3 regions of the Enterobacter sp. ECC-175 genome follow, and region 3 is predicted to be linked to each of the others. Evidence: predicted binding sites of a transcription regulator. Region 3 holds the regulator's gene; each other region holds the start of a gene.
The links. The regulator Fur, encoded in region 3, represses iron uptake genes when iron is present. The targets are predictions, from matches to a motif close to ATAATAATGAGAACNACTATCAA.

Region 1 (6,176 bases), 1.3 Mb from region 3:
TCGGCGGGGCGGGACGGGACCGGCTGTCCGGCCTCGACGCAGGCGGCCTGGATCTCGGCGCTCATGTGCGCCGGATTGATAAAGCGATCGTCGTTGGGGTTGATCAGATACGAGCAGGCGGCGAGCGTTTCCGTCTCGGCGATAAGCGCAGGCAGGTCGGTCACGTTCTGCTCCTTCAGCACCCGCTGCAGCAGCCATAGCCCCATAATGTTTTTCAGCACCCGGTAGCGGCCTTCCGCGCCGCCCTCGTTGGTGATGTTTGCCGCCATCGCCGCGTCGCTGGTGTAGGGCGTTTTGCTCTCAAATCCCATCAGCGACCAGGTGCCGGAGGAGAGATAGGCCGCGTCCGCGTCGGCGAGCGGCGAGGCAATGACCGCGCTGGCGGTGTCGTGGCTCGCCACGGCCACTACCGGGATCTTATTGCCCTGCGGGCAAATCCACTGGCCGATCACGTTGCCGGGGTGGGTCGGCGTGCCGAACCACGAGGCCGGTGCGCCCGTCCAGTCGAGAAGGGTTTCATCCCAGGCATCGGAGTTAATGTTCACCAGCTGGGTGGTGGTGGCGTTGGTGTATTCCCAGTTGAGGTTGCCGGTCAGGCGATAGCTCAGGTAGTCCGGGATCAGCAGCGCGTGCGCCGCGCGATCCACCGCTTCCGGCTGCTGCTGTACCAGCGCGCGCAGCTGGTACAGCGTGTTGAACGGTAAAAACTGAATGCCGCTGCGCCCGTAGATCGCTTCTTTACCGAGCCGGGCAACGGCCTGTGCCATCACGCCGTCGGTGCGGCTGTCGCGATAGGACACCGGCAGCCCGACGCGTTCGCCGCGCTCGTCCAGCAGCACAAAGTCCACGCCCCAGGTATCAATGCCGATGCTGTCGATCGGAATCCCGGCGTCGCAGACCTTTTTCAGCCCGGTGCGGATTTCAGCTTCCAGGCCGTCAATATCCCAGGTCTCAAAACCGTCCTGCTTTTGCAGGCAGTTCGTAAAGCGGTGCATTTCACGCAGCGACAGCGCGCGCTGGCTACCGTCCCAGGTGGCCAGCATGACGCGCCCGCTGGATGCGCCTAAATCAACAGCCACACAATGGCGAAAAGTCATGTTCGGGTCCTTCTTTAGGTCATTAGCGATGAGTGTAAAAAGGGCCGATAAATGACGCCTTCTTGCCAGTGACAGCGAAAAACGGCGGCTGGCAAGAAAGCAAAGGTGAACGTGAGGCGGTTCACAGTTTCCTGTTATGGCGGGCTTTTCAGGCAGTGTGACGCTTCCCGCATTTCCCGATCTTTCCGCCGGTTTCTTGAAAAATCGGCGGGTTTTGCGCGCTTTGCTGCCGAAAATTCAAGGTGCGGGTGAAGGGGCTTAATTACTATTTTGAGAAGATTTCTCATTAGTGGTGGCCGATATGACCGTACTACACAGCGTGGATTTTTTTCCTTCGGAAGGTTCGCCCGTTGCGATTGAGCCGCGGCTTCCTCAGGCGGCATTTCCTGAACACCATCATGATTTTCATGAAATTGTGATTGTTGAGCATGGGACGGGCATTCATGTATTCAACGGGCAGCCGTACACCATCTGCGGGGGAACGGTCTGCTTCGTGCGCGATCACGACAGGCACCTGTATGAACATACCGACAATCTTTGTTTGACCAACGTGCTTTATCGATCCCCGGACGCGTTCCAGTTTCTTGCGGGGCTGAACCAGCTGCTGCCGCAGGAAAAGGACGGACATTACCCGTCGCACTGGCGGATCAACCAGGCCACGCTGTCGCAGGTGCGCCTGCTGGTGAGCCAGCTTGAGCAGAGCGAAGAGGGGCCGGAGACGCACGCCCTTGCCGCGCGCGAGCTGCTGTTTATGCAGCTGCTGGTGCTGCTGCGCCGGGGGAGCCTGGTGGAGGGAATGGGAAACAACGATGCGCGGCTGAATCAGCTGATGGCCTGGCTGGAGGAGCACTTTGCCGAGGACGTCTGCTGGGAGACGCTGGCGGATGATTTTTCGCTGTCGCTGCGCACCCTGCATCGCCAGCTTAAGCAGAACACCGGGCTTACGCCCCAGCGTTACCTCAACCGGCTGCGCTTAATCAAGGCGCGCCACCTGCTGCGCCACACGGATGAAAGCGTTACGGACATCGCCTATCGCTGCGGTTTTGGCGACAGTAACCACTTTTCGACGCTTTTTCGCCGCGAGTTCAGCTGGTCCCCGCGCGATATTCGCCAGGGCAAGGACGTGACGCTTCAGTAACGCGAGGATAATCACCGTATTCCCGGCGTAAAAACGCTAATAATGTCGGGTTATTCATCGTTGAGGTTAGGGTGTGGCCGCTCAGTTAACGCTTCGCAAAGAAGATTTTTTTTCCTCTGCCGGACAAGCCGTCGCGGTGGCCGACCGCTATCCGCAAAACGTCTTTGCCGAGCACACCCATGAGTTTTGCGAGCTGGTGCTGGTGTGGCGGGGTAACGGCCTGCACGTGCTCAACGACAGGCCCTACCGCATTACGCGTGGCGATCTGTTTTACATCCGCGCGGAAGACAAACACTCTTACGCCTCGGTTAACGATCTCGTTTTACAGAACGTGATTTACTGCCCTGACCGCCTGCGGCTCAACGTCGACTGGGCCGCGAACATTCCCGGTTTTAGCGATGCGAAAGGCACGCCGCACTGGCGTCTGAGCAGCAGCGGCATGGCCCAGGTTAGGCAGGTGATTTCCCTGCTTGAGCAGGAGAGCCAGAAAACCGACCCGGTAGCTTTTTCGATGGCGGAACTGCTTTTTGCCCAGCTGGTGATGACCCTTAAGCGCCACCGTTTTGCCACCGATAGCCCTTCTGCCACGGCGCAGGAAACCCTGCTGGACAAGCTCATTACCACGCTTGCCGGCAGCCTGAACCGCAGCTTTGCGCTGGAGAAATTCTGCGAGCAGGCGCAGTGCAGCGAGCGCGCGCTGCGCCAGCAGTTTCGCGCCCAGACGGGAATGACGGTCAACCACTACCTGCGCCAGCTGCGGATTTGTCACGCGCAGTATCTGCTGCAGCATACGGAGCAGATGGTGAGCGAAGTGGCGATGCGCTGCGGGTTTGAGGACAGCAATTACTTCTCCGTGGTCTTTAACCGCGAGGTTGGGATGACGCCGGTTCAGTGGCGCCATCGCAGTCGTAAAGCCGCGTAGTCAGTTTGCCATGCCGAGGCCGACAATGTTGGCCGCGATAATGATCACTACGCAGCCCAGGCTCAGCACGCCAACCGGACGTCGGCCCGCGTTGTTCCACTCTTTCAGCACCAGGCCCACCAGCCCGCCGCACAGCACGTAGAAGCTCATGTGCAGCATCCAGCTCATGTAGTCGTACTGCGGCGGTATGCTGGCGTGTCCCCAGGCGTAGAAGAAGAACTGCAGGTACCACATCAGGCCGCCGAGCGCGGAAAGCAGCACGTTGGTGATGATGAGCGATTTTGCCAGCGAGAAGTCCGCTTTTATCGACAGATCCTTCACTTTTGCCAGACGAATAAAGCAGAAGCCGAGGTTAACCAGCGCGCCGCCGCCCATGATCACCACGTAGCTTGGCAGCGCCACGTACAGCGGGTCAACGCCCAGCGCCGCGGCGGCGTCATGCATGGGCTTGGCGGCGTTCATGGCGAACGACATCCCGGCGGAGAAGATGCCGCACATCACCGCCAGCACCAACCCTTTCTTCAGGTTAAATTCCTCCGCCTTGATGCCCATTTTGCGCTCTTTCAGCTGGCCCGCGCGCGTCACGATGCCCACGCCGATGACCGCCACCAGCACGCCCAGCAGCGTCATTCGTCCGCCCCGGGTGTTAATCAGCACGTCGAAATTGCCGTTGATGATTGGCGTCATCAGGGTGCCGACAATCAGGGTGATGCCAATCGCGATGCCGATGCCCATCGACATGCCCAGATAGCGCATGGTCAGGCCGTAGTTGATGTTGCCAATGCCCCACATCGCTCCGAACAGAAACACCGGCAGCAGGGTAGAGGCGCTAAAGGAGGAGAAATAACCCCAGAAGTCCGGGAGCAGCATGGCGCTGATGGTCCAGGGCAGAATCAGCCACGACACCGTGCCGCCAACGGACCACATCGTTTCCCATGACCAGTGTCTGACCTTTTTGAACGGAGCATAAAAACAGGCTGCGCTGGCCGCGCCTATCAAGTGCCAGAAAATCCCCATCGTAATCGCATGACTCATGTTCACATCCTCATCGTTTTTATCGGCTGGTGGTGTCCCACTCTCACGATGAGTGTAAAAATTAGGCGATTTAATGACCTTTAAGCGGTTGCCGCCTCCGGGGCACGGGTGGCAATCAGCCCGTTAACCGCGTGAGCAGACTCACAATTTCGCTATTGATCAAAAATTCAATAACCTTATAAAAACTACGGCATTGATAATCATTTTCAATATCATTTAATTAACTATAATGAACCAACTGCTTACGCGGCATTAACAGCTGTGCCGCCCGACAATAATGGAGAGGATTATGAGTTATACACTGCCATCCCTGCCGTATGCCTACGACGCACTGGAACCGCATTTCGACAAGCAGACGATGGAAATCCATCACACTAAACACCACCAGACCTACGTGAACAACGCGAACGCCGCGCTGGAAAGCCTGCCAGAGTTCGCTAATCTGCCGGTTGAAGAGCTGATCACCAAGCTGGACCAGCTGCCAGCGGACAAAAAAACCGTTCTGCGTAACAACGCGGGCGGCCACGCTAACCACAGCCTGTTCTGGAAAGGGCTGAAAACCGGTACTACCCTGCAGGGCGACCTGAAAGCGGCTATCGAGCGCGACTTCGGTTCCGTTGACAACTTCAAAGCGGAATTCGAAAAAGCCGCTGCGACCCGTTTCGGCTCCGGCTGGGCGTGGCTGGTACTGAAAGGTGACAAGCTGGCGGTCGTTTCAACCGCTAACCAGGACTCCCCGCTGATGGGTGAAGCTATCTCTGGCGCTTCCGGTTTCCCTATCCTGGGCCTGGACGTGTGGGAACACGCTTACTACCTGAAGTTCCAGAACCGCCGCCCGGACTACATCAAAGCCTTCTGGGACGTGGTGAACTGGGACGAAGCCGCAGCGCGTTTCGCCGCTAAAAAATAAGGTTGCATTGACGCCTGTGAGAAGCGAGTCTGATGACTCGCTTTTTTTGTATCTGAAGGAGTAGATATGCACTACCCGGTCAACGTGTTTACAGGCAAGGTCAGGGACTACGACGGCAGCCGCCCGAGCGCCATTGCTAAAATTCAGGTCGACGGCGAGCTGACGTTGACCGATCTCGGGCTGGCGGGCGACGAGCAGGCCGAGAAGAAAATCCACGGCGGGCCCGATCGCGCGCTGTGCCATTATCCACGCGAGCACTATCAGCACTGGATAGGCGAGTTTCCCGAGCAGGCGGACCTGTTTGTCGCGCCCGCGTTTGGTGAGAACCTCTCTACCGACGGGCTGACCGAAAAGAACGTCTTTATCGGCGATATCTTCCGCTGGGGCGACGCCCTGATTCAGGTGACGCAGCCGCGCTCGCCGTGCTTTAAGCTCAACTACCATTTTGGCATTCCGGATATGTCCGCCCAGCTGCAAAGCGCGGGCAAAACCGGCTGGCTTTATCGCGTGGTGCAGGCGGGGCCGGTTTCGGCGGACGCGCCTCTTGAGCTGGCGTCACGCCTGAGCGACGTGTCGGTGTACGATGCCTGCGCGATTGCCTGGCATATGCCGTTCGACGATGAACAGTACCATCGCCTGCTGTCGGCGGCGGGGCTTTCGACAAGCTGGACCAGAACGATGCAGAAGCGGCGGATTAGCGGCAAGATCGAGGATAATTCGCGGAGATTGTGGGGGAGATAACTGCCCCTCACCCTAACCCTCTCCCCTATAGGGAGAGGGTTAGGGTGAGGGGGAAAACTACGAACGCTTATACAGCGGCAGCCACAGCGTTAACCGCAGGCCGCCCAGCGGACTGTCATCGGCTTTCACCCAGCCGCGGTGCTGCTGCATAGCGGTTTCGACAATCGCCAGCCCCAGCCCCGTGCCGCCGGATTCGCGGTCACGCGCCTCGTCGGTACGGTAGAACGGGCGGAAAATCTGCTCGCGATCTTCCGGACTCACGCCAGGACCGTCGTCGTCCACGATGATGGTGATCCCGTCTTTATCCACCGAGAACGCCACCTCAATCTTCGT
Region 2 (6,176 bases), 1.9 Mb from region 3:
ACCTTCACCACACGCTGGGACAGCTGAGCTGGCTGTCTGAACAAGCCTGTACTACCCATAACGCGCTGGGGTTAACAAACAGTCTCGAGACGGTGTCAGGCCAAACCACCGATCGGGTTCTGATGCTGAGCCGCGTAAAGCGGTCGCTGGATGAGGGGGGATTACGGCTTTACGCGCAGCCTATCCGTAACGCGGAAGGGAAGGGCTATTATGAAATTTTGGCCCGCCTTGAAAGCGATGGAGAAATTATCACGCCCGACCGCTTTATTCCTCTGATCGCCCAGTTTAACCTCAGCCATCGGTTCGATTTAAGCGTGGTCGAAAAGCTGCTGGAATGGCTTCGCGATCATCCGCAGCCCCATGCTGACACCCGTTTTTCCGTCAACCTGATGCCGTTTACGCTGATGCTGAAAGACACGGCAACCGAAATTATTCAGCTCTTTGAGCGATATGGCGTAGCACCGGGCACAGTGGTCATTGAGATCACCGAAGAGCAGGCATTTTCTAACTCTGGAACGAGCATCAACAACATTCAGCAGCTCCGGGACTACGGATTCCGCATCGCCATTGATGATTTTGGCACCGGTTATGCCAACTATGAGCGGCTTAAGCGCCTGCATGCTGACATCATCAAGATTGACGGCTGTTTCGTGAAGGATATTTGCACCGACAGCATGGATGCAATGATTGTGCAGTCCATTTGTAATCTGGCAAAAACAAAGTCGCTGTGCGTGGTTGCGGAGTACGTGGAAACGGAGGAGCAGCGCGAGATGCTGCTGCGTTTTGGCGTGGACTATCTTCAGGGCTATCTGATAGGTAAACCCTCACCGCTTGCTGAACTGCATGCATAAAAAAACCGGGAGCCACTGCTCCCGGTTTTCAATTATGCGATCCGAATTACAGAACCAGCGCTGCGATAGAAGCAGACAGCACGCTAACCAGCGTTGAACCGTAAACCAGCTTCAGGCCGAAGCGAGAAACAACGTTACCCTGTTCTTCGTTCAGCCCTTTGATCGCACCGGCAATAATGCCGATGGAGGAGAAGTTCGCGAAGGAGACCAGGAACACGGACAGGATGCCTTCCGCGCGCGGGGAGAGCGTGCTGGCAATCTTCTGCAGATCCATCATCGCAACAAATTCGTTAGAGACCAGTTTGGTCGCCATGATACTGCCCACCTGCAGCGCTTCGCTGGCCGGGACACCCATCACCCATGCAACTGGGTAGAAGATGTAGCCCAGGATACCCTGGAAGGAGATACCCAGCACCGCGGCGAACAGGGCGTTCAGAGCGGAAATCAGTGCGATAAACCCGATCAGCATGGCGGCAACGATAATCGCCACCTTAAAGCCTGCCAGAATATATTCACCCAGCATTTCGAAGAAGCTTTGACCTTCATGCAGATTCGCCATCTGCAGGTTCTCTTCGCCTTCATCTACGCGGTACGGGTTGATAATAGACAGAACGATAAAGGTGCTGAACATGTTCAGTACCAGCGCGGCAACCACGTATTTTGGGTCCAGCATGGTCATGTACGCGCCCACGATAGACATCGATACGGTAGACATTGCCGTGGCCGCCATGGTGTACATGCGGTTGCGGGACATTTTGCCGAGGATATCTTTATACGCGATGAAGTTTTCAGACTGGCCCAGAATCAGGGAGCTGACGGCGTTAAAAGATTCCAGCTTGCCCATGCCGTTTACTTTGGAAAGTACGGTACCAATGGCGCGAATAACAATCGGCAAAATACGGATGTGCTGGAGAATACCGATCAGCGCAGAGATAAAGACGATAGGGCACAGAACCTTCAGGAAGAAGAACGCCAGACCCTGATCGTTCATATTACCGAAGACGAAATTGGTTCCTTCGTTGGCAAATCCGAGCAGTTTTTCGAACATTTCGGAGAAGCCTTTAACGAAGCCGAGGCCCACGTTGGAGTTCAGGAAGAACCACGCGAGTAAAACTTCGATAACCAGAAGCTGAATAACATAGCGAATGCGGATTTTTTTCCGGTCATGACTGACCAGCAGCGCAAGCGCAGTAACGACAACAAGTGCCAGGACAAAGTGAAGGACGCGGTCCATATTTGCTCCAAATATGAGGCAGGTTTAATTTCCGTGCACATTCTATGTAACAAGCGCAAAGAAAACGAGATCAAGACCACACTATAGTTACGTCCTGTGACGAGTCTCAAAAATAGTGATCAACAATACATTTTTGTTATGTTAGGTAAATGAGTGAAAAGTTAAGTTTGTGTGCTACCCTTCACAAATAACTGCGCATTTTCACATTCTGTGATGTTGCTCCACCTGCCCTTCTATTGTTCCTGGCTATCAGAGAAATCATTTTTAACCGCTTAAATGAACTTGATAATCATTCTCATTTTGATAGCATGAAACATAGCAAAGGCTATATTTCCAGAGGCAGACATGACAAACAGTCGCGTAGAGGGTAGCAGCGGCAGAGCCGCCCGGAAGCTGCGGTTCGCATTAATGGGTCCCGCTTTCATTGCCGCGATTGGCTATATCGATCCGGGTAATTTTGCGACCAACATTCAGGCCGGGGCCAGCTTCGGCTATCAGCTGCTGTGGGTGGTGGTCTGGGCTAACCTGATGGCAATGCTGATCCAAATGCTGTCTGCCAAGCTCGGTATCGCGACCGGTAAAAACCTGGCGGAGCAGATCCGCGATCATTATCCGCGTCCGGCGGTGTGGCTGTACTGGGTGCAGGCCGAAATTATTGCCATGGCGACCGACCTGGCGGAATTTATCGGTGCGGCAATCGGCTTCAAGCTGATCCTCGGCGTCTCCTTGCTGCAGGGGGCGGTCCTTACCGGGATTGCCACGTTCCTGATCCTGATGCTTCAGCGCCGCGGGCAAAAACCGCTGGAAAAAGTCATCGGCGGGCTGCTGCTGTTTGTCGCTGCTGCCTATATTGTTGAGCTGGTTTTCTCCCAGCCGAATATGGTTCAACTGGGTAAAGGGATGGTCATTCCGAGCCTGCCAACGTCCGAAGCGGTGTTTCTCGCCGCGGGCGTGCTGGGAGCAACCATCATGCCGCACGTTATCTACCTGCACTCTTCCTTAACGCAGGATCTTCACGGCGGGACGCGAAAAGAGCGCTATTCAGCAACGAAATGGGATGTGGCGATCGCCATGACCATCGCCGGCTTTGTTAACCTGGCGATGATGGCCACCGCGGCGGCCGCTTTCCACTTTAATGGGCATACCGGGGTTGCCGATCTCGATCAGGCCTATCTGACTCTGGAACCGTTGCTGAGCCATGCCGCCGCGACGATTTTTGGCCTGAGCCTGGTGGCTGCTGGCCTCTCTGCGACGGTTGTCGGGACGCTGGCAGGGCAGGTGGTGATGCAGGGGTTTGTGCGCTTCCACATTCCGCTGTGGGTGCGCCGGGCCGTGACGATGCTGCCGTCCTTCATCGTGATTTTGATGGGGCTCGATCCCACGCGCATTCTGGTGATGAGCCAGGTGCTGCTGAGTTTTGGTATTGCGCTTGCGCTGGTGCCGCTGCTGATTTTCACCAGCGACAAATCGCTGATGGGCGAGCTGGTCAATTCCACGCTGGTGAAGCGTACCGGATGGGTCATCGTCCTTATCGTGGTGGCGCTGAATCTGTGGCTCCTGGTCGGTACCGCGCTGGGGCTGTAATTGAAAAAAGGAGCCGGAAGGCTCCTTTTCGCTATTAGTGGTGATGGCCGTGGCCATGACCTTTTCCGCGTCCCCAGCCGCCGCGGCGGTCGTCGCGGTCGTTCCAGCCTTCGCGATAGCCGCGCTCGTACGCTTTGCGGTTATCCCACCCGCGGTGACGGCCATTATCATGTTTCCACCAGCGATCGCCGCGCCACTGATAATGGCGATGCCAGTAGTCGCGGTCGCGCCAGTAGCCGCCGTCCCAGTATCTGCCATAGTCGTCGCGATCGCCGATGCTAAGTTTAACCGAGGGCAACAGGGTGATTTCGCCCGCATTGGCGACCAGCGGGGCCGCAGCCAGTAATACCGCTGCAAGAATCAGTGACCTGAACATACTCTTCTCCTTCACGATCGGGGCCGTTGTCCGGCCTGTTAACGCAATATTACGAGGTGGTAAAGCCACGTTTCATCGCCTTAACTCCGAATTCATGGTGGAGAGCACTTTTTGCTAAAGATGGCGCTAATTTGTGCTATGCAGAATGTGGTCGATGGAGGCCAGCTCGTCGGGCGTGAAGTGGCGATTTTCAAGCATGCCTACCGCATCGTCGATTTGCGAAACCTTACTGGCACCGATCAGCACGGACGTCACCGAATCATGGCGTAAGATCCACGCCAGCGCCATCTGCGAGAGCTTCTGCCCGCGGCGTTCGGCCAAGGCGTTTAGACGGCGAACTTTCTCAAGCTTTTCGTCGGTCAGCTGGTCGGGATTCAGGAACTTGCTGCCGCTCGCCGCGCGCGAGTCGGCGGGAATACCGTTAAGGTAGCGGTTGGTCAACTGGCCGCCCGCCAGCGGCGAGAAGGGTATACAGCCCACTCCTTTTTCGTGCAGGAGATCCAGCAGCCCATTTTCCGGAGCGCGTTCGAACATAGAGTATTTGGGCTGGTGGATAACGCATGGCGTGCCGAGGTCGTTAAGAATATCGATAGCCTGCCTGGCCCGTTCAGCGGGATAGTTGGACAAGCCGACATAAAGCGCTTTGCCCTGGCGCACGACGTGGTCCAGCGCCTTCATCGTTTCCTGCAGCGGCGTTTCCGGGTCCGGACGGTGATGGTAGAAGATATCAACATATTCCAGGCCCATGCGCTTCAGGCTCTGGTCGAGGCTTGCGATCAGATACTTGCGCGAGCCCCAGTCTCCGTAAGGACCCTCCCACATGGTGTAGCCCGCTTTGGTCGAAATAATCAGCTCGTCGCGCCAGGGCAAAAAATCTTCCTGCAAAATCCGGCCAAAATGACGTTCTGCCGAGCCCGGAGGAGGCCCATAATTGTTAGCCAGATCAAAGTGTGTGATGCCCAGATCGAAGGCGCGGTGTAAAAGCTGGCGGCTGTTTTCGACCAGCGTGGTATCGCCGAAATTGTGCCAAAGACCGAGAGAGAGGGCGGGTAACTTCAGTCCGCTCTGCCCGCAGCGGCGATACTGCATTGTCTGATAACGATTTTTTTCCGGCTGATAGCCCATTCTCATACCCCCAGGCGCTGATAAGAAAAGTAAGTGTATACGCTTACACTCATGTAATGAAATGGTGAATTTTTTGTAAATGATTCTTTCCATGCTCATCTGCTGACTCTTTCTGGACACCTTTCGGGCTTCTCTAATACTCAAGGTGAGGTCAACGTCAGAAGGACACCTGTTATGCGTACCCCCTATTGCGTCGCCGATTACCTGCTGGACCGTCTCAGAGATTGTGGTGCCGATCATCTGTTTGGCGTGCCGGGCGACTACAACCTGCAGTTTCTCGACCACGTTATCGACAGCCCAGATATCTGCTGGGTTGGCTGTGCAAACGAGCTTAACGCCTCCTACGCCGCCGATGGCTATGCCCGATGCAAAGGCTTTGCAGCCCTGCTCACCACCTTCGGCGTGGGGGAGCTCAGCGCCATGAACGGTATTGCCGGAAGCTACGCCGAGCATGTGCCGGTGTTACACATCGTTGGCGCGCCGGGCATGGCGGCGCAGCAGCGGGGTGAGTTACTGCACCACACCTTGGGCGACGGGGAGTTTCGCCATTTCTACCATATGAGTGAACCCATTACCGCGGCGCAGGCGGTGCTGACCGAGCAAAACGCCTGCTTTGAAATCGATCGGGTGCTCACGACGATGCTGCGTGAGCGACGCCCCGGCTATCTGATGCTGCCCGCGGACGTTGCCAAAAAGCCCGCGACGCCGCCCGTCGCGTCGCTCTCCGCCAAACCCCCTCATGCTGACAATGCGTGCCTGCAGGCATTTCGCGACGCCGCGCAGGCCCGGCTTGCTGCGGGCACGCGCACGGCGCTGCTGGCCGATTTCCTCGTGCTTCGCCACGGCCTTAAGCACGCGCTGCAAAAGTGGGTGAAAGAGACGCCGATGGCGCACGCCACCATGCTGATGGGCAAGGGCATTTTTAACGAACGCCAGCCGGGTTTTTACGGCACCTACAGCGGTTCAGCCAGCGTTGACGCCGCCAGGGAGGCCATCGAAGGCGCTG
Region 3 (6,176 bases):
TGTCGACGAACTGTCCGCTGACGAAATCCGCGAGTATCGCGGTACGCTGACGGCGCCTGGCAAAAACAGCCCGTTCCGCGACCGCAGCGTGGAAGAGAACCTGGCGCTGTTTGAAAAAATGCGTGCCGGCGGCTTCGAAGAGGGCAAAGCCTGCCTGCGTGCCAAAATCGACATGGCGTCACCGTTTATCGTGATGCGCGATCCGGTGCTGTACCGCATTAAGTTTGCTGAACACCACCAGACCGGCAACAAGTGGTGCATCTACCCGATGTACGACTTCACCCACTGCATCAGCGATGCGCTGGAAGGCATTACGCACTCGCTGTGTACGCTGGAGTTCCAGGACAACCGTCGCCTGTACGACTGGGTGCTGGATAACATCACTATTCCTGTGCATCCGCGTCAGTACGAGTTCTCTCGTCTGAATCTCGAATACACCGTGATGTCCAAGCGTAAGCTGAACCTGCTGGTCACCGACAAGCACGTTGAGGGCTGGGACGACCCGCGTATGCCGACCATTTCCGGCCTACGCCGTCGTGGCTACACCGCAGCTTCTATTCGCGAGTTCTGCAAACGTATCGGCATCACCAAGCAGGATAACACCATCGAGATGGCCTCCCTGGAATCCTGCATTCGCGAAGATCTCAATGAAAACGCGCCGCGCGCGATGGCCGTAATCGATCCGGTTAAGCTGGTTATCGAAAACTATCCGCAGGGTGAAAGCGAGCTGGTCTCCATGCCTAACCATCCGAACAAGCCGGAAATGGGAAGCCGTGACGTGCCGTTCAGCGGCGAGATCTGGATTGACCGCGCTGACTTCCGTGAAGAAGCGAACAAGCAGTACAAGCGTCTGGTGCTGGGTAAAGAAGTGCGTCTGCGTAACGCCTACGTCATCAAAGCCGAGCGCGTTGAAAAAGACGCGGAAGGTAACATCACCACCATCTTCTGTTCTTACGATGCGGAAACGCTGAGTAAGGATCCTGCCGATGGCCGCAAGGTGAAAGGCGTTATCCACTGGGTGAGCGCTGCCCACGCGCTGCCGGTAGAGATTCGCCTGTACGATCGCCTGTTCAGCGTACCTAACCCTGGTGCGGCCGAGGACTTCCTGTCCGTCATCAACCCTCAGTCGCTGGTGATTAAGCAGGGTTATGCTGAGCCGTCTCTGAAAGCGGCTGAAGCGGGCAAAGCGTTCCAGTTCGAACGTGAAGGGTATTTCTGCCTGGACAGCCGCCACAGCACGGCGGAAAAACCGGTATTTAACCGTACCGTAGGCCTGCGTGATACCTGGGCTAAATCAGGCGAATAATTTCGCCGCAGTGGTCAATGAGAAACAAACGCCGCTTATAGCGGCGTTTTTTTATTTAACGATCAGGCCATTAACGATATGAGCTTACACGCGCGCAGATAAAATCAGGTCAATGTCGTGCTACTTATTTTATTAAAATAAAGTTGTAATATTTACAGGGGGTATGGAGCTTAAAAAATAAACGCAAATAATGCATGTTATTGCGTAAAAATAGCCCTTATGCCTTGTAAATCCTCGCTTCATCTGAGTTGTTACAAATAGCTACTAAATATGTGCACTTCGTCATAATCCTGAGTTTTGCCTTCTAAAAAGCATTGATAATTCGCGTCGCGAAAAATAACCTAAAGACGGTAGTTAATTCGAGGGTATTTCTAACTACCCCTGACCATTAGGTCTTTTATATTTTCGCCGTTTTAGGCGCTTTAATTCGTCAAAGAGGAATAATCTATGCGTACGTTCAGTGGCAAACGTAGTGCGCTGGCGCTGGCTATTGCCGGTGTGACAGCATTGTCGGGGTTAGCGGTGACTCCAGAAGCTAAGGCAGCAGGTTTTATCGATGATTCTACCCTTACCGGGGGGATCTATTACTGGCAGCGTGAACGTGACCGTAAAGACGTCGCTGAAGATAAGTACAAAACAAACCTCTCTCACTCAACATGGAACGCCAACCTTGATTTCCAGTCAGGCTATGCGGCGGACATGTTCGGCCTGGATATTGCCGCATTTACCGCGATTGAAATGGCGGAAAACGGCGACAGCGGCCACCCGAACGAAATTGCCTTCTCCTCCAGCAATAAAGCCTACGATGAAGACTATTCGGGCGATAAAAGCGGTATCAGCCTGTATAAAGCGGCGGCAAAATTTAAATACGGCCCGGCGTGGGCTCGCGCGGGCTACATTCAGCCAACCGGCCAAACGCTGTTAGCCCCGCACTGGAGCTTTATGCCTGGTACTTACCAGGGGGCGGAAGCCGGGGCGAACTTTGACTACGGTGATGCGGGTGCGTTGAGCTTCTCCTACATGTGGACCAATGAGTACAAAGCGCCGTGGCACATTGAGATGGACAAGTTCTACCAGAACGACCGCAAGACTAAGGTTGATTACCTGCACTCGCTCGGTGCCAAATACGATTTCAAGAATGATCTGGTGCTTGAAGCAGCATTTGGTCAGGCAGAAGGCTTTGTCGATCAATACTTTGCCAAAGCCAGCTACAAGTTTGACGTCGCGGGCTCTCCGCTTTCAACCAGCTATCAGTTCTACGGGGCGCGCGATAAGGCCGACAACAACACCATTAATGATATCTACGACGGCACGGCCTGGCTGCAGGCGCTGACCTTTGGCTATAAGGTGGCCGAGGTAGTGGATTTGCGCCTGGAAGGGACGTGGGTGAAGGCGGAAGGGCAGCAGGGCTACTTCCTGCAGCGCATGACGCCAACCTACGCCTCCTCAAACGGTCGTCTCGACATCTGGTGGGATAACCGCTCAGACTTTAACGCCAACGGTGAAAAGGCGGTGTTCTTCGGGGCGATGTATGACCTCAAAAACTGGGATCTGTCGGGCTGGGCCGTCGGTGCGTCCTATGTTTACGCCTGGGATGCAAAACCGGCCGACTGGTTTATCAACGCCGCAGGCCAGCGTGAAGACTACGCGTCCAACAAAATCAAAGAGTCTGCGTACAGCCTTGATGCGATGTACACCGTACAGGACGGCCGTGCGAAGGGCACCATGTTCAAACTGCACTTCACTCAGTACGACAACCACTCCGATATCCCAAGCTGGGGCGGTGGTTACGGCAACATCTTCCAGGATGAGCGCGACGTGAAGTTCATGGTTATCGCCCCATTCACTATCTTCTGATAAACGCTCTGGCGGGCTAAGGCCCGCCGGAATGGAGACGGCTATGTTTAAGAAAATCGTACTTGTCGCGGTGATGACCGCCGGGCTTGCGGCCTGCGCAACCTCACCGGGGCCGAAAGAGGATTCGCGTCTAAAAGAGGCGTACAGCGCCTGTATCAATACCGCGCAAGGCTCGCCAGAAAAAATCGAGGCCTGTCAAAGCGTGCTGAACGTGCTGAAAAAAGAGAAGGCGCACGAGCAGTTTGCCACGCAGGAGAGCGTTCGCGTGATGGATTACCAGGCCTGCATCCAGGCGCGTAAAACCGGAAACGATCAGGAAGTGGCGAAGCGCTGCGATAAAATCTGGCAGGAAATTCGCAGCAACAATAACTAATGCGCTGTATTCACGCCCGGTGGCGCTGCGCTTACCGGCCTGCAAAGGTGTCACAGCCCCTCAGGCCCGGTAAGCGCAGCGCCACCGGGCTTTTTTAGGCAAAAAAAAAGCCAACCTCGCGGCTGGCTCAGAGTATGAATACGGATTATTTGGCGTCGTGTGCGCGGTCGTTCTCGCGGCAATCGCCTTCAGCGCAGTGACCATACAGGTACAGGCTGTGGTTGGTGAGGCGGATACCATGACGCGCAGCGATTTCACGCTGGCGTGATTCGATGGAATCATCGCTAAATTCAATAACCTTGCCGCAGTCGAGGCAGATCAGGTGATCGTGGTGGTGCTGCTGAGTCAGTTCGAAAACAGATTTACCGCCTTCGAAATTATGACGGGTAACAATGCCCGCGTCATCAAACTGGTTCAGCACACGATAGACGGTTGCCAGGCCAATTTCTTCACCCATATCGATAAGACGCTTGTAAAGGTCTTCCGCACTGACATGGTGATTGTCTGGCCCCTGAAGCACTTCAAGGATTTTTAACCGAGGAAGCGTTACTTTCAGGCCAGCCTTCTTTAATGCGGTATTGTTGTCAGTCATGCGGAATCTGTCCTGTTGCTAAACGATTCACTTCAAAAGAAGAAGTGACAGAGAATGCACTTGGGATAATGCGTCTCATTATAGAACTGCCACGCCTAAATGAAAACTGCAAGTCTCAAGCAAAATATGCTTATAAAAATGGGGTATCACCAACAAACTTGTTCGATGGAGCCCACGTTTTACCAGGGGGATATTGTACAGGTCTGAACGGAAAAGTTAAAAGTTTGTAGCAATTAATTTAATCGGTTTGACCTGGACAACGGGCGCAACCGGAGTCGCGCCGCAGGGATATCAGGCGTTGAGGATGTCGTCCAGGTTCAGCTCTTCACGAACCTGCTTCACCCATTTTTCAACGCGTTCGGCGGTCAGTTCTGGCTGACGGTCTTCGTCAATGGCCAGGCCAACAAAGTGGTCGTCATCAGCCAGGCCTTTGGAGGCTTCAAAGTGATAGCCCGCGGTTGGCCAGTGGCCAACAATAGCCGCGCCGCGCGGCTCAATGATGTCGCGGATAGTACCCAGCGCATCACAGAAATACTCCGCGTAGTCTTCCTGATCGCCGCAGCCGAACAGGGCGACCAGCTTGCCGTTAAAGTCCACTTCTTCAAGCGTAGGGAAGAAATCATCCCAGTCGCACTGCGCTTCACCATAGTACCAGGTCGGGATGCCCAGCAGCAGGATGTCATAGCCTTCGAGATCTTCTTTGCTGCTCTTGGCGATGTCGTGCACATCGGCAACGTCTTTACCGAGCTGTTTTTGAATGTTTTTTGCGATGTTTTCGGTATTGCCGGTGTCACTGCCGAAGAAAATGCCGATGATTGCCATGAGTAAAATAACCTCTTGAAACTTAATAGTATGGTGGCGCAAATTGTCCACGGATAAGGGCAATAATAGCAGAACACGCAACCCTGCGGAAACAGCTATCGCGCAGGACTGCACTCTGTGCTACATGAAAAGAGAGATTTGGGGGATTTTCAGACTTTTACTTTAGCGCGAAGCGTATCAAGCTGGGCGATCAGCATCGCTTCGATCAGCTCGCTGCGGCTAATGTTGCGTGCTTCAGCCAGCTCGTTAAGCGCATCAACCGCGTCAGCGTTAAGCTTCAGTTCGACACGCTTAAGCCCACGATTTTTATCGCGTTTAAGCTGGTTGCGTTTATTAATACGCAGCTGTTCGTCACGCGAGAGCGGATTCGTTTTCGGTCGTCCCGGTCGACGCTCATTCGCGAACAGATCTAGTGTCGTACGGTCCGTTTGTTCTTTGGCCATGATTCTGAGACTTCGGGGGAAACACGCCGCCCTGCTAAAGCCCGGGCGATAAGCGCGCCATCATACATCAGCGAAAACGACACGCCAACGACTGGAAGCCCGCAGCCTTCCAGTCGCTGACTTTTTAATCAATTCGCAGTATCAGTGAGATAGCGACGGATGGCGCGCAGGACGGCGTCCGGTTTTTCCGCGTGAACCCAGTGTCCAGCTCCGGCAATCACGTGGGCTCGCGCCTGAGGGAATTGCGCCAGCAGCGCGTCGCGGTACGCGTCGGTGACATAAGGCGAGTTACCGCCGCGGATAAAGAGGGCAGGGTGCGGCCAGGCGGGAACACTTTCCCAACCCACAATGTGAGAATACTGATCCCACAGAACGGGAACATTAAAGCGCCACTGGCCGTCAACAAACGATTTCAGCAGAAACTGCACCACGCCTTCCTCATCAAGATGCTCGCGCATCACGGTGGCGGCCTGTTGGCGAGTGGAAACACCCTCCTCGGTCACCGCATTGATGGCGGCAAAAATCTCGTCGTGGCGGCGAACGTCGTAATCCACGGGCGCGACGTCGATGACCACCAGACCGCTGATTCGCTCGGGCGCGAGCGCGGTCAGCGCCATCACCGCTTTACCGCCCATGGAATGCCCGATGAGCGTCGCTTTTTCCAGGCTATGTGCATCCAGCGTGTCCAGCAGATCCTGCGCCATCGCCGCGTAGGTCATCTCCTCCGCGCGACCGGAAAGGCCGTGATTGCGCATGTCGACCTGCAAAATATCATGATCGACC

Region 1: a site for Fur is predicted at 4,386-4,408, ahead of sodA (superoxide dismutase [Mn]). Genes of this name have one in related genera too.
Region 2: a site for Fur is predicted at 2,368-2,390, ahead of V1599_RS18185 (Nramp family divalent metal transporter). Genes of this name have one in related genera too.

What each region holds. Positions count from the first base shown of each region.
Region 1 is NZ_CP143776.1:616,339-622,514, forward strand. It holds gene rhaB (rhamnulokinase) at 1-1,097, opposite strand, end outside; gene rhaS (HTH-type transcriptional activator RhaS) at 1,399-2,235, shown strand; gene rhaR (HTH-type transcriptional activator RhaR) at 2,309-3,157, shown strand; gene rhaT (L-rhamnose/proton symporter RhaT) at 3,158-4,192, opposite strand; gene sodA (superoxide dismutase [Mn]) at 4,482-5,102, shown strand; gene yiiM (6-hydroxyaminopurine reductase) at 5,169-5,843, shown strand; gene cpxA (envelope stress sensor histidine kinase CpxA) at 5,901-6,176, opposite strand, start outside.
Region 2 is NZ_CP143776.1:3,824,989-3,831,164, reverse strand. It holds gene V1599_RS18195 (EAL domain-containing protein) at 1-851, shown strand, start outside; gene V1599_RS18190 (NupC/NupG family nucleoside CNT transporter) at 898-2,085, opposite strand; gene V1599_RS18185 (Nramp family divalent metal transporter) at 2,431-3,669, shown strand; gene V1599_RS18180 (DUF2502 domain-containing protein) at 3,704-4,045, opposite strand; gene mgrA (L-glyceraldehyde 3-phosphate reductase) at 4,172-5,170, opposite strand; gene ipdC (indolepyruvate decarboxylase) at 5,345-6,176, shown strand, end outside.
Region 3 is NZ_CP143776.1:1,887,486-1,893,661, forward strand. It holds gene glnS (glutamine--tRNA ligase) at 1-1,306, shown strand, start outside; gene chiP (chitoporin) at 1,754-3,163, shown strand; gene chiQ (ChiQ/YbfN family lipoprotein) at 3,207-3,536, shown strand; gene fur (ferric iron uptake transcriptional regulator) at 3,682-4,128, opposite strand; gene fldA (flavodoxin FldA) at 4,420-4,950, opposite strand; gene ybfE (LexA regulated protein) at 5,100-5,393, opposite strand; gene ybfF (esterase) at 5,522-6,176, opposite strand, start outside.